DNA from 4 places in the Bifidobacterium adolescentis ATCC 15703 genome. Region 2 is predicted to be linked to each of the others. Evidence: riboswitches for the same ligand, from Rfam matches in the RefSeq annotation. Region 2 holds a riboswitch; each other region holds the start of a gene.
The links. A riboswitch is a leader RNA that binds a small molecule or an ion and turns the genes downstream of it on or off. The one in region 2 is predicted to bind thiamine pyrophosphate.
Positions count from the first base shown of each region.

Region 1 (3,762 bases), 100 kb from region 2:
AAACAGCATAGGAAGGAAATGGGGTCGAAATGAAATACGGTATGAGGAAGCCAAGTTGAAAAAAGAGCCTGTCGGCACGTACGAAAGGTCGCGCGACGCGTGCTGTCAAAAAGGCGCTGATTCCAGGATACGGCAAAAAGGGCATGGGCTGGCTGCATCCCAAGCGCAAGCTGTACAACACCGTCTACCGGAAGACCACTTTCAGCCTGTTTGACCTGTTCAAATAAGAAAACCGTGATGGATTTATTAGATTTGGCCGTGCATAGAGGCGCGTCTACTGGCACGCCGGGATGATTTCGCCATCTCTGTTGATGAAACGCGCCGGTGACAGAGGCTCGTCCGACTCCAAGCGGTCCAGATACGCGAAGATGCGTTCCGGCGGTTGCTCCATTCTTGAAGGGACGAATTGGAACGTGGCGGGACGAATCCGCATGTCAACTCCCTGTTTTGCGAGCGCTCCTGTCAGTCGTTCGATGGGGTTGGTTCTTATGCCTTGTTTGATGGTTTGTGTGAGTGAGTTTTTGCATTGTGCGACGTTTTGTTTCCAGTCGCGCATCTTATATCCGGTGATGTTTTCGTGCCATTCGTAGTTGTCGCCTTTTGAATGTAGCGTCCATCCGGGCCATAGTGCGTTGAATGGGTTGATGGCCCAGTCGTCTTCGTAGATGGACCACCATTTTATTGTTTTGTTTATGTAGTCGATGTGGATGCCTTTTTCGGGTTGTTTGTTGTGTGTTTGGAGGTTCCATTGCCAGGGTTTGCCTTCGTTGCAGCCTTGGATGACTTTGTTGACGAGCGTATGCATTTTGTTGGGGCCGAGTAGGGCTATGTTTTCGAGGTCGATGTAGTTTCCCCAAGTGATTGTTTTGTTGTTTTCTGTTGTGCAGGAGAATGCGTCGGTTTCGTTGGATATGGTCCATGGGGCCATATCCGATGCGGCGTCGAAGTCGCCGAGGTCTTTGAACGAATGATCGGTGTAGATGATGTCTGTGTCGGCTCCGGTGGCGCGTAATGTGCCGCGTGTGTCTTCGGGGGACCAGATTGCGGTCCATCCTGGCCATGTCAGTTCGATCAGGGCGTTGATGAGCCGGGGAAGGTAGCAGCCTTCGCTTTCTTCGGCCCAGACGATTCGTTTGGTGGTCATATCGATGAACAGGGTGCCTTCGAGCCATGGCGCGCTTTTCATCTCTTGGGGGGTATCCACGCCGTATGGGGCCTCGTGGTCAACACCGCCGCGAACTGGCTGACCTGGCAGGGCTACCTCCTCTTCCTGATCGGCGGCAAGGACGGCAGCTGGGCATCCGCCAACCTCGGCGTGATCGTGGCGCTGCTTGTCGGCCTGTTCGGCGCGTTGGCGTTCCAGCGTGGAGACATCGCCAAGCAGGAGGCCGACCTGCCGGCATCCGAAACGGCGGATGCCATCGAAGCCAAGTGACGAACGGCGCGATCGCACAGGAAGGAACATACGATGATCGCTGAAGATGAGTGGCTGGTCGTCATCGACCGTCAGAAAGTATTCGCCGAAAGCGAATGGTCCGCTTGGGCCTGCGCCGACGGAACCTACTACGACACCAACGAAGCGTTCGCAAAACTGGCCAAGGCGTTCGGCGACCGCGTGGTCTACACGCGCTACGTCGCGCCGATTCCGCCAAAGGACGCCTGGGTCGACTACTTCAAGGACTGGCCGCAGTTCCTGGTACCGCCGGACGACCCGATGTACGACCTGACCGACGAGACCGCCGCCCTCGCCGAAGGCCATCAGGTGGTGGACCGCACCACATTCGGCAAATGGGGACAACAGCTGATCGACGCGATCGGCGGAGCCAAGAAAATCACGGTCTGCGGCGTGGCCACCGACTGCTGCGTGCTCACCACCGTGCTCGCCGCGGCCGATAACGGCGTGGCCGTGCGCGTTCCGGCCGACGCCTGCGCCGGCAGCACCCCGGAGAACCAGGAACTGGCGCTCAACACGATGCGCTTGTTCGAACCGCTGATCACGGTAACCGACACGGCGTCGATCCTGGCATAGCCGACAGCGGCTTTCCCGCATATCGATGGGTTCCGTGTTTTTCCGAAGGCCCAGGACTTTCGGGAAAACACGGAACCCATTTTTCCATTTCACGAGACTTTTGGCCGACATGTGGAATACCAGCCTGGAAACGCGCCGAACCATGTAATATCGCTTGCGGACACGGGGGCCATTATGGCTGAGAGGAAGCGACCGCTTCAACCGTATGAACGTATACCGGATAATGCCGGCGCACGGACGTCTCTCTACTTCCCGTGCCTTTGCATAAGAGAAAGGCACATACCTTTATGACTGAAGAAAACCAGTCTTCCGCAGTTCGCAAACCCAACGTCAAATGGCGTGTGGTCGACATCGTCGTGGCCGCGATTGTTGCCGTCGCATCCGGCGTGATCTTCTGGGCCTGGGACTTCATCTACGCCGTCCCGACCGCCCTGTTCGACAGCCTCACCCCGGGACTGGGCGGACTCTTCCATTTCATGTGGCTGTTCGCCGGCCCGCTCGTGGCCATCATCATCCGCAAGCCCGGCGCGGCCTTCTTCGGCGAAACCATCGCCGCGGTCATCGAAACGCTGCTGGGCAATCCATTCGGCGTGACGCACGCACTGCTGATCGGCATGGCCCAAGGACTCGGCGCCGAAATCGGCTTCGCGGTCTTCGCATACCGCAAGTGGAACCTGCTCACCGTGACCCTGGCCGGCGCGTTGACCGGCCTATCCAATGGCCTGTACGAGTGGGTCGTCACCGCCGGCTGGTCGACACTGCAAGGCGTTGTGTTCACCGTCTGCTGCGTCATCTCCGGAGCCGTATTCGGCGGAGCGCTCATGTGGTTCGTACAGAAGGCGCTCGCCAAAACCGGTGTGCTCGACCGCTTCGAATCAGGCAAGGCCGACGTCGTGGCCTGAACCACGCAACTCACAATCCAACAACAAACACAGAAAACATGCCGGCCGTCCGCCGGCGTATCCAAGAAAAGAGAAAATCATGACCAACCACGTTCCAGAAGCAACGAAACCCGCCAGTGGAGACTACGCCTGGCTGGGCGCGGAAGCCGGCTCCGTCGCCGACCTCATGTACATGCTCAACACCGAGGACTGGTACGACGCCATCAACTCGCGTTTCGTCAGCGAGCTGCTTGACGACACCTTGCCGGAATCCATCCTCAAGGCGTACCTGATCCAGGATTTCAAGTTCTATAACAACGGCATGATGGCGCGTCTCATCAAACTCGCCCCACGTCAGGAGACCAAGGACATGCTCGCGGCGCAATCGCAGTGGTTCGCCGACAACGAGGCCACCTACTTCGAGCACTTCCTCGAGGCCTATCACGTCAGCCAGGAGGAATACGACGCGACCGAACCGACCCCGGCCAACAAGGAGTACGGCGCATACCTCGACAGCCTGTCCGACAAGAGCTGGCCGGAACTGATCACCGCGATCTGCTGCATGGAATGGCTGTACCTCGCATGGGCCAAGCGCACCGTCGACGCCGACGTCATCCAGCAGGTGCCGGCGCACAAGGGCTGGGTCGACCTGCATGAAGGCGCGCACTTCCGCAAGTGGGTCGGCGACCTCATCTCCCTGGTCAACGAATACTGCTCCATCGATGGTCCGGAAGCCGAAGTGTTCCGCACCATCGTGCATCTGGAGCGCCGCTTCTTCGACGACTCCTACCCGCAGGAGTGAGCCTGCGATCCACGACCGCATAAGCCATGAGCCGGGCGCGTACGATCGAT
Region 1 is NC_008618.1:1,090,096-1,093,857, reverse strand. It holds gene BAD_RS04705 (hypothetical protein) at 1-33, shown strand, start outside; gene BAD_RS04695 (hypothetical protein) at 275-1,204, opposite strand; gene BAD_RS08630 (hypothetical protein) at 1,220-1,435, shown strand; gene BAD_RS04690 (cysteine hydrolase) at 1,469-2,029, shown strand; TPP riboswitch at 2,182-2,285, shown strand; gene BAD_RS04685 (ECF transporter S component) at 2,317-2,931, shown strand; gene BAD_RS04680 (TenA family protein) at 3,011-3,712, shown strand.
Region 1: linked by a shared signal. The riboswitch ahead of BAD_RS04685 (ECF transporter S component) and the one ahead of tenA (thiaminase II) in region 2 are both predicted to bind thiamine pyrophosphate.

Region 2 (3,762 bases):
TCCTTGCCTCCACCACACCGACCGCCATGACCGACGCGTTCGAATCATTGCTGTCACCGTTCGCCAGATTCGGCCTGCACACGCAGGAGACGGCATTGGTGATGAGCCTCGCCCTGCGTTTCCTGCCGACGCTTGGCATGGAAACGAAAGCGATCATCGACGCGCAGTCGGCACGCGGTGGCAGCGTCGAAACAGGTTCGTTCGTAGTACGCATCAAAGCGATGGTGGCGGTCGTCGTGCCGGTCTTCGCCGCAGCCATCCGCCACGCCGACAACCTGAGCCTCGCCTTGGACGCGCGCTGCTATGAGGAAGGTGTGACGCGCACGCATTGGCGTGTCATGCGCGTCACCGGCATGGACGTGACCGTGGCGATCGTGGTGCTCGTCTATCTCGTCGCACTGGTCGTGCCGGGCGTGCTGTTATGACCGGTGCGTTGCGGGCGGATGGGCAAATACCGTCCTCACGCTAGGCTTGAGCGGGTATTTGTAGATAGGAATGGAACACATATGGCACTTACCAAAAAGCAGGTCAAGCAGCTGCGCGGCCTGGCCACCAAACTCAATCCGCTCATCCAGGTCGGCAGGAACGATCTGAGCGAAAACGCCGTCAAACAGGCGGACGAGACCATCGAGAAGCGCGAGCTCATCAAATGCTCCGTGCTCGACGGTTCCGGTCTGACCGCCAAGGAGGCCGGCGAAGGTCTCGCCGAACAGCTTGGCGCGGAACTCGTGCAGGTCATCGGCAACCGTTTCGTGCTCTACCGTCGTTCCCAGCGTGACGACGTGGAGCACATTCGTCTCGTGCGCGAATAGCGATCCGAACGTTATATGAAGCGGCCCGCCCTCCGAAACCAATCGGAAGGCGGGCCGCTTCATATGGAAATAAACAATCGGAAGAGAGCGTGCCGGAGAATCAGCTCTCCTGATCCCATTCGGGCTTCCACGTGTACTGCATGTCGTACGCGCTGGACCAGAACATGTACTCGTTCTCAACGCCGGTCACAAAAATATCGACCAGCTCCTGCTTACGTTCCTCGCTCACCTCGGCGGCGAGTTTTTCGATATGCTCGATGAGCCAAGCCGAACCCTGCCAGAACTCGTCGGTCTTGTACATGTCCACCCAGCTCTTGTACTGGTTCACATCGAGCGTGTCTGCGAATTCATGGGCAAGACGATATCCGTAATCCGCATACACCCAGGCGCAGGGGAGCACGGCCACGAGAATGTCGAGGATGTCCTTGCCATAGGCGATGGAAAGGATGTTCGACGTGTACGCGCGGGCGAACGCCGACTGGCGCACGTTGTTCATCTGCTCGTCGGTGATGCCGTAGCTGGCCAGATACGTGCGGTGCACGGTCGACTCCACATTCAACGCGCCGTTCTGCACGTTGAGCATGAACGCCATGATCTCAGGATCGTCTGTTTTGGCCAGTCCCAAAGCATGCACTCTGGCGTAGTCGTTAAGATAACGGAAATCCTGCAGCAGATAGAACGCGAACTTCTCGCGCGGCAGAGTGCCTTCGCCCAGTTCGCGGATGAACGGCTGCTTGTAGCCTTCCTCCCATACGAGGTCGGCGGCTTTGCGCAGCCGCTGCGCGAATGGGGGAAGATTGGTTCGCGTGACGCCCTTCGAAGCGTCGAACGCGGAATCGGAATTGGTTACGGAAATCACATCAGCCATATGGCCATGCCTCCCTACGCTGGTGTCAACCATCAGGTTCAAAGGGTTCGGACGTCCACGCCCATCTCAATCCGTCATACGGATTCCCCTGCATACGCGGTTCATTATGGCAAACAAGTTCGTGCCGTGCAAGGTTCTGTCCATATTTGTCGCGGATTATGCCCGTGCTCGGCTCCATATCGAACATGGCCGATGTGTGGTTGAGGGCCGGTGCAAGAATGGAACGTATGACTGAAAAGCAAGTTGCGAAGAAGCCCATCGAAAAGCTGGCTATCGTCGTGGTGACCTACAAGCGCCAGCAGCTGCTCGCCACCCTGTTCGAATCCATCGAGAAGCTTACCGTCGCCCCGTGGCGCATCATCGTCGTGGACAACGAGCACAGTGACAAGACCCATGGCATGGTCGAAGAATTCAGCGCCAAGCTCACCGCGCAGTGGGGCACCACCGTGGCCGACCTGTCCGGCAACGAGAACCGCGTGGTCTACGCGCCGCAGACCGACAACCTCGGAGGCGCGGGCGGTTTCTCCGCAGGCGTGAAGAAGGCGTACGAGCTGGGTGCCGAATGGTTCTGGGTCATGGACGACGACGTCGCCGTCATGCCGGAAGGCATCGAGCGCTTGGCCAAGTGGACCGATCGGCACGACGTGATTCAGGGAAGCCGCTACGACTATGATGGCGGTCCGTTCTACTGGCAGTACGATTTCATCGTCCCGCTCGGCATTCCGAACCCGATCGCACCGGCTGCGTTCGGCCCGGCTGGCTATCGCGTGATGGACACGTTGTGCTTCGAAGGCGGCCTGTTCCGCCGCAACATCGTCGAGAAGATCGGTCTGCCCGACCCGCGTTTCTTCATCTATTGGGACGACACGATGTACGGCTATCGTGCCAGCAAGGTCACCAATCCGATCGTCGTGCCCGACGTGGTGCTGCGCCGTACGCGCGAGATCGGCAATTGGGACATCGCCGGCGTGCGCCAGCTCAACTCCACTTCCGACATGAACCGCTACCACATCATGCGCAACCGCGGCTACATGGCCCGATACTTCATGACGTACGGCGATTACCGTCCGCTGTTGTTCGGCCTGGGTACGGCGCTGACCGCGGTCAAGGAAGTGATTCGACTGACGATGGTGGACCGCGAGCATTTCAAGACAGGCATCGTTCAGATCGCCAAGGGATGGTGGGATTCGCGCAAGCTGCTGCATGATCCGGAATGGCAGCCGATGCCGCCGCTGAAGTAACACCGTGGCCCACGCGTTTCCCAACGCGCGGCGATCACGCGATTGACGATTCGTCCCACGTCGGAGCCTCTACCGACGTGGGACGAATCGTTTGCAAAACAGGCGATGAAATATTTACTCGGTTAAGTATTACAATTTGTGCAATCGTTCTCACCATTTGTGCATGTCGCGCGCGATTTTGGGCATGTTGCGAGTTACCATAACACGTACCGGTTCGAATACACCCATAACATACCTTGATAGAGAGGTTGAAGATGATTGAGACTGCACAGGCATTCGGCGTTGACATTGGTGGCTCCGGAATTAAGGCCGCCCCGGTTAACCTCGAGAAGGGCGAGTTCGCCGAACCGCGTCTGAAGATCCTCACCCCGGAGGTGTCCACTCCGAAGGCCGTCGGCGAAATCGTTCGCCAGCAGCTCGAGCATTTCGAGGTTCCGGAGTCCGCTCCGGTCGGCATCGCCTTCCCGGCTCCGATTCATGTGGGCGAAAAGCTTGGCTACATGGCCAACCTGGACCAGTCCTGGGTCGGCGTGGACGTCACCGAAGTGTTCTCCGAAGCTTGCGGTCGTCCGGTCACCGTGGTGAACGACGCTGACGCCGCCGGTCTTGCCGAGCAGCAGTTCGGCGCCGCGAAGGGCCAGGATGGCCTCGTCATCGCCACCACGCTGGGCACCGGCATCGGCACCGCGCTGATTTTCAACGGCGAGCTCATTCCGAACACCGAGCTCGGCCATCTGGAACTGCTCAAGGGCAAGGGCGACGCGGAGAAGTACGCCGCATCCTCCATCCGCGAGAAGCTCGACATGGGCTACAAGAAGTGGGCGAAGCGCCTGACCAAGTA
Region 2 is NC_008618.1:1,190,447-1,194,208, reverse strand. It holds gene BAD_RS05135 (energy-coupling factor transporter ATPase) at 1-425, shown strand, start outside; gene BAD_RS05130 (YhbY family RNA-binding protein) at 507-812, shown strand; gene tenA (thiaminase II) at 913-1,680, opposite strand; TPP riboswitch at 1,674-1,780, opposite strand; gene BAD_RS05120 (glycosyltransferase family 2 protein) at 1,908-2,921, shown strand; gene ppgK (polyphosphate--glucose phosphotransferase) at 3,176-3,762, shown strand, end outside.

Region 3 (3,762 bases), 1.0 Mb from region 2:
GTCAGCGGGCCTTTCCTATAGAGTTCCTGCACGGCGAAGGGTTCGCCCTTCGCGCCTTTCACCATCTCCTGCTGCATGCGCGAGCGTTTGTCCCATGTGTTGGTCGCCAATTCGTGGAACAGTTCCTCTTCAAAGCCCACGCGGCACCTCCTTCCGTCGCAATCGCCGTCATAATATCTTACAGTGTAAACATTTTACAGTGTAAGTTATTCCCAGGGCGATTTTGCAGCGAGCAAGCTACAGAAGGCACGAAAAAGGCCGCGGCCCGAATCGCGATTATTGTGCGGAATCGGGCGCGGCCAATCGTACGTATTGCGCGGAATTCAGCCGCGACGGGCGTCGACGGAGGCGTTCAGCATCGCCAGCTCATCCTGCGTGAGCGTCAGTTCGGTGGCGGCGAAGGAATCGTTGATTTCCTGCGGATTGCGGGCGCTGGGGATGGTGAACAACCGCTCGTAGCGGCTCAGTTCCCAGGCGAGCACCACGCGCTGGTAGGAGCAGCCGTGGTTGCCGGCGACCGTGCGGAACGGGTCGTACGCGCGCTGGTCGAACGCGTCGAGGAAGCCGCCGAGGGGGCTCCAGCACACGAACGCGAGTCCAAGTTCCGCGCAGTGCTCCATCGTATGCTCAGGGTCGGGGTGCGAGGGCGAGAACTGGTTCTGCACGGCGATCAGCTTGTCGCCGAGAATCTCGCGGGCGATGTCGATCTGCGCGTTGTCCACGCGGGAAATGCCCGCGTACCGGATCACGCCCTCGTTAAGCAGCTGCTTCAGCGCGCCGACCTGGTCCTCATAAGCCACTTCCGGGTCCGGTCCGTGCGAATACAACAGGTCGAGCGTATCGACGCCCAAGTGCAGCGCGGATTCCTTGGCGTCACGAATCATGGTTTCGGGGCGCGAATCCGCCATCCACCCGTATTGACTGCCCGCCGCCTGCAAATGCTGGCGTTCCCCGCCAGGCCGACGACTGCAGCCCTCGGAATCCCGCCCCTGAGTGTCCGATTCTGGCGAATCGGACACAGGAGCAACAAAAGCGGGGATCTCCATGGTGCGTCGATAGCCAGTTTTCGTGGCGACCAGCACTTCATCTCGGGGGCCATTCCACGAAGCGAGCGCATCACGCACCAACTTTTCGCCGTACCCCAAATCTTTCGCAGTGCCAGTGCCAGGCTCGCTCGGCAGATAATACGACCAAGCCGTATCCAAATAGCGAACACCCGCGTCCAAACCGGCATGAATCGTACGAATCGCAGTATCGCGATCCGGACGCCCCTCAATCGCCAAAGCCATCGTTCCCATGCCGAGCCGAGGAATCGTAAATCCTGCCAACTCACCGTTCATCATCATCTTCCCCTTCCTTGCAAGCACGCAGCCGATTCGCACATGTTCACATCAAGACTAACCCAACGTGAACCGGCGCACGCTTGTCGGGCGCCTGCGCGAAGATAAAGGCACAACCGAACGGGAGCCGAAAGGCTGAGAGGGAGCTCATACAGCTTCGACCGAGGACTTGATGCGGGTAATGCCGCCGTAAGGAGACGGGTTGTTCGCGCCGCAAGGCGTATCTCATCTTCCGTTCGCGATAACCGAATATCGCGTGATTAGGGTCACGGAGGGGCGCACCACCTCATAGGGTACGGTTCCTTCGGCGACCCTTTTTTCGTACCAACCGTGAATGTCCGATTCACCGGAAGCAGACGCTCGGAAGCCCACAAAGCAGTTCTGAACGTCCGTTTCGGCGGGAACGGCACTCGTGGGGCCTGACATACAGAAGGGAACCGAAATGATCATCAACGGCAAGGAAGAGGACGTCGCCACGCCGATCACCGTGGCCGAACTAGTGGAGCAGCGCGGTCTGCGCGCCGACCGCGTGGCCGTGGAGCTCAACGGCGAGATCGTGCCGCGCGCCCAGCGTGCGCAGACGCAGCTCAAGGGCACCGACACGTTGGAAATCGTCACGTTCGTGCAGGGCGGCTGAGCACAGCAGCGAAACAAACCATACGAACGGAAACGAGAATACGAGAACAACCATGACTTTTGAACCATCCGCATCGCAGGCGCAGATCGACGCCCGCCAGCACGCTTTCGACAACCAGCCCGACCCGGCCACCTTGGTCAGCCGCGAGGAGATCCGCGCAGCCCTGCTCGACCGTCACACGGCCGCCACACAGGACAAGCTCGACGCGGCGCACGTGGCCATCTGCGGCTGCGGCGGCCTCGGCTCCACCATCGCGGTGGCGCTGACCCGCATCGGCGTCGGCCACCTGCACTTGATCGACTTCGACCGCGTGGATATGACGAACCTGAATCGCCAGCAGTATTTCCTGAAGGACCTCGGCCAGTACAAGACGGAGGCGCTGCGCAGCAATCTGCGCCAAATCAACCCGTTCACGGACATCACCATCGACACCGTCAAGGTGACCGACGAGAACGTGCCGACGCTGTTCGAAAACGAGGACATCATCTGCGAGGCGTTCGACGTGCCGGAAAACAAGACGATGCTCGTCAACGCGGTGCTGGAGAATCTGCCGGGCAAGAAGCTCGTCAGCGCGTCCGGCATGGCCGGCTTCCGCAGCTCCAACCTGGTGAGCACGCGTCGCGTTTCGAAGAACTTCTACTTCTGTGGCGATGGCGAGACGGCTCCGGTACCGGGTGCCGGCCTGATGGCGCCGCGCGTGGGCGTGGTCGCCTGCCACGAAGCGAACATGATCACGCGACTGATCCTCGGCGAGGAAGACGCCTGACGCACTGCTACGTTACTCCACTGCCGTAATCGAAATTTTTATTGCGATTACAAACGCACGTTGCACACAACACAACAGCGACGCAACGGCAACACAACAGCAGCACAGCAATCGCAACAACAACAAACACCCCAACGAAAGGAACCGACGATGAGCACCGAAAACACCATCACCACCGCAGCCGCCGACGTCGCGGCCGCACCGAACGCCACGCTCGACGAGCTGGTCGGCACCACCACGAACACGGCGATCCTGCCGGAGCCGGACGCTCATGCGTACGACGAGATCGCCACCGGCGACGCCGACCCGCTGATCCTCGGCGGGCACAAGTTCACGAGCCGTTTCATCCTCGGTTCCGGCCGTTACGACCTGAACCTCATCAAGGCGACCATCGAGAACGCGGGCACGCAGATCGTCACCATGGCGCTGCGCCGCTGCCGCACCACCGAAAACAACCTGCTCGACTACATTCCGAAGGGCATCACCATGCTGCCGAACACGTCCGGCGCACGCAATGCAGAGGAAGCGGTGCGTATTGCCCGTCTCGCGCGCGAAGTGTGCCAGACGGACTTCGTGAAGGTGGAGATCGAGCATGAGGCGAAGTATCTGCTGCCCGACAATGAGGAAACCATCAAAGCCACGAAACAGCTGGCAAAAGAAGGCTTCGTGGTCATGCCGTACATGTTCCCCGATCCGATTGCGGCGAAGCGTCTTGAAGACGCAGGTGCGGCTTGCGTGATGCCGCTTGGCGCGATGATCGGCTCGAATAAGGGTCTGCGTGCACGCGATTTCATTGAAGTGATTATCAAGAATTCCAATGTTCCGGTGATTATCGACGCTGGTATTGGCCGTCCGAGCCAGGCTGCGGAAGCCATGGAAATGGGCGCGGACGCGGTGATGGCATACACGGCCATCGCTTCCGCCGGCAATATTCCGCTGATGGCACGCGCGTTCAAGAAGGCGATCGAAGCTGGTCGTGAAGCGTATTTGTCTGGCTTGGGCAAGGTTACGGAAGATCA
Region 3 is NC_008618.1:124,836-128,597, reverse strand. It holds gene BAD_RS00490 (MarR family winged helix-turn-helix transcriptional regulator) at 1-140, opposite strand, end outside; gene BAD_RS00485 (aldo/keto reductase) at 324-1,346, opposite strand; TPP riboswitch at 1,451-1,554, shown strand; gene thiS (sulfur carrier protein ThiS) at 1,783-1,977, shown strand; gene thiF (sulfur carrier protein ThiS adenylyltransferase ThiF) at 2,030-2,743, shown strand; gene BAD_RS00470 (thiazole synthase) at 2,894-3,762, shown strand, end outside.
Region 3: linked by a shared signal. The riboswitch ahead of thiS (sulfur carrier protein ThiS) and the one ahead of tenA (thiaminase II) in region 2 are both predicted to bind thiamine pyrophosphate.

Region 4 (3,762 bases), 400 kb from region 2:
GAATATCAAGGGAGGTGTTGGCAAGACCACCACGGCCATCGCCCTCGCCACCCTTGCCGCACGGAAAGGGCACGAAGTCGTGGTGCTCGATGCCGATGAGCAATCCAGTGCGAGCCTATGGGCTTGGAATGCAGAGCAGAACGGCAAGCCGCTGCCGTTCTCGGTGGAAAGCGCCAACATCGCCACCCTACGCAGACTGAAGCCCGACGATCCGCGCCTCGTCATCATTGACACCCCGCCGACAGGCAAGATCACCGACGAAGCGACCTCCGTCTCGGACTTCGTGATCGTACCGACCAGTCCCAACAGCATTGACCTGCAGCAGACTTCGGCAGTGGCTGACAATCTCGAGGAAGTCGGCAAGCAATATGCAGTGTTGATAGTCCGTGCCGAGCCGCACACCATCGCGCTCAAAAGCGCGCAGGAATACTTCAGGGAGAAGGACAGCAGCGTGTTCGACGCTGTGATTCCTAAGAGGGCCGACTTGGGCAACGTGTACGGTCAGCCATTCGGCAGCAACCTATATGGCTACGAAGACGTCTACAAGGAACTCGAGGAGGCAACCAACTGATGGCGATTAAACCAATCAGGGCGAACAGGCCGGATGAGCCGACCGGCAGACTTATGGACCTGCAGGACACCAAGCACAAAGGCGACAGCGAAGGCAATGATAAGACCATGATGAGTTTCATGATCCCTGTCGACCTAAAAAAGGAACTTAAGGAACGCGCTGCGCGTCTTGGCACCAGCGCCTCGCGTCTCATCGTGGATGGAGTTCGACTGAGACTTAAGCAGGATGACTGACGCCAATCAATGATTTTTATATAAGTATTATATAGGTCCTATATGAATTTCATATAGGACCTATATATTTTAGCTCTTTTATGCGATACGCTTAGCTGGGATATCAATGTGGATTTAAGCATTGTTGTCTCTTGATGAAAAATGCGCAAACGGATGACGTCTCATCGGAGAATAAGGAACCATATCGTGTCATGTAGTACGCTAACGCAAATGAGGCAGACGGGATTAGTTCGGATCCATCGTTGGTAATTGAACATGGCGTTGGATAACCACCATGATTTGTGTCTGACGTGTAGTGCGGTGCTGGAATGGAATCTACTTTAAACTGATAGTGGGCGGGGGAGTGGTCCCTAAGGAAGACTCCGTTGAGACTGGATGGAAAGCGGCGTGGCATGGCGTGATAGACGAGGATAGCTATCCCCAGTGCTGCCCCTTATCATTGCGACGTTTATTTATAGAAGCAGTGGCAGACGTTTTTTGACACAGGGGAGTGACGATATAGGCGGCAATGATTTTCCAGTGCAGGGTCCACGCAAAAAGGACTATATAAAAGCAATATATCAACTATATTGATTTTATATAAATTCTATATAATAACTATATATAGTGATAAATGATGGTTTAGCATCTTGCGCTAAACCTGTTTCTCTCCTTCCAAAAACGGAAGGTGCCTCTTACGGCCGATCAGTTATGGTATTTGACCATCGACCTAAAAATTGCGGCTAATGCTATTTTTGCGTATTTCTGATGGCATGCAGTAAATTTGGTTAACGCGAATATGCCGCGGAACGCTTACACATTCAGATGTTATCCCTGATAGATTCTGGACAACGGAACGAAGTATGTCCCCGTATGGCTATACTAGGAGTCGCTAGGGGAGCGATTCCGCTGAGACCTTTGGGACCCTTTGAACCTGTGAGTTAATGCTCGCGTAGGGAAGCAAGACCGTGTTTACCGGTCTCCTAGCTAACAATGATGAAAGGGAGGCCGATAAATGGCACATGCAAAATTCGATGGATACGCTGCTGACTATGACAGCTGGTTCATGACTAACGAGAACGTTTTCCTCAGCGAGTTGAAGCTGCTCAAGGCTTCGTTGGATTTAACCGACGGGGGACGGATGCTATCAGTTGGTTGCGGATCCGGTTTGTTCGAGAAATCACTGCAAGACGAGTATGGCATCACTGTTTCCGAGGGCATTGAACCGTCTGAGGATATGGCTGCCATTGCGCGCAAACGTGGCATGGATGTGCAGATAGCCACCGCAGAGACGGCGGATCTACCAGAGGAATCATATGACGTGATCTACTTCAATGGATCTTCAAGCTATATTCCCGATTTGAAAGTTGCTTACGGAAACGTGCTCAAGGCGTTGAAGAAAGGTGGCAGCCTCGTCCTGCTCGATGTTCCGAAAGAAAGCGCCTATGGTCTGCTCTATCTACTGGCAGGAAAACTTGACACCTACGATTCCCCGGAAACCGTTGATACGGCGCCTAAATGCCCATACCCGTTGGAACTCGTCCATGCCGCTCTCTGGCATACAACCGAAGAGAAAAGTAAGGTTCTGACCGATGAACTTGGATTGCATGACCTACGTTACAAGCAGACGCTTGTCGCTCATCCCGTTTACACGAACCGCATGGTGGAGGAGCCTATCGATGGCTACTATGCCGGCGGATATGTAGCGATTGTCGCTAAGAAGTGATTCCATACGCCGTTTCGCGGTCGACGCATAGGACATTCGACCGCGAAACGGCGTATAATCCTGTTGCTTGAACGGCGATGAAGGCTGTTGCGTGCTTTGAATCTGACATAAGAAAAATTATCGGCGTCTGATTCTTTACGTCGATTTCAGTATGCCGGCAATTGTTCTTAGATGTTCCCGAACAATCCTGACTAATAGACTTGCGAAGATTGTTCAATTGTTGTCATGCTCTTTTATTCCCGTCTATTCCATTTATCGTTTTCATTGCTATAAATGTTGCTTCACTTCTCCGTGCGACACTTATTGACATATTTCTATATGTTGTAGATAATAAATGTACAACACTTAGAGACGGAGAACGCCATGAGCAGAGGTCTTGGAAAGGTCGAGCGGGAGTTGTTGGATGAACTGGAGCGGACCGGCATGGTAACGGTCGCGCCACGTGAGCTTTCTGCAGCGGAAAAAGAGGCTCGCCGACGAGCCGCACGGAGTCTTGACCGCAAGGGTCTGGCCGCAGTGCGTCAGAACCGCGGCACCAACTTGTTGCTTACCATGCGCAAAGCTGTCGACTGGGATGTCAGACATGGGGAACGTGCCTTGGAGAAGGCGCAGGAGAAAGAGAACGAAGCCCGCAAGGAAGGCTGGAATGCGTGGCGCGCAGTACGCGTGGCAGACCCATCTAGTCGTCTTGACATTACTAAAGAACGGCAGAAGAACGGTCCCGAATTGCGTATTACCGTCAAAAGCATCCGTGGAGGCGTTGACCGAATCGACATGCTCCTCAACGACCTCGAATCTCAGCTTGGTTCAATCTGGCAGTTTAGTCTCCCCACTGAGAACAAGGATGGCAGCGTTACTTTCTGCGCCACCATTGTTGAAAAGCCCAGAGCCTACTGACTAGCCGCATGAATCAATACAAGTATTTAAGTATGCGACCGTTTATGAGACAACACTTAGTACGCTAATCTTTGAATTTGCTCGCTCGAAAAATACTTGACAACCTCAACGTCAATATCATTCCCCATATACTTAAGATTGAAAAATCAAATCATCGAAAAGCAGATCTGACAAGGACCCTGATTATGGAAGATGCAATCGTCGTGCCGCTGAAACCAATCAGTCGTGAACTGAGTGGTCAGATGGATACGGAAACCATGCTGCTCATGCTTTTAAATCAGGATGCCATGCTTATTCAGTACCAGCCATCTTCAACAACACAACATCAATCTTCAAACGGCACCAACCTTGTCGCC
Region 4 is NC_008618.1:1,591,870-1,595,631, forward strand. It holds gene BAD_RS06760 (ParA family protein) at 1-571, shown strand, start outside; gene BAD_RS06765 (hypothetical protein) at 571-804, shown strand; TPP riboswitch at 1,668-1,759, shown strand; gene BAD_RS06770 (class I SAM-dependent DNA methyltransferase) at 1,799-2,509, shown strand; gene BAD_RS06775 (hypothetical protein) at 2,873-3,406, shown strand; gene BAD_RS06780 (hypothetical protein) at 3,592-3,762, shown strand, end outside.
Region 4: linked by a shared signal. The riboswitch ahead of BAD_RS06770 (class I SAM-dependent DNA methyltransferase) and the one ahead of tenA (thiaminase II) in region 2 are both predicted to bind thiamine pyrophosphate.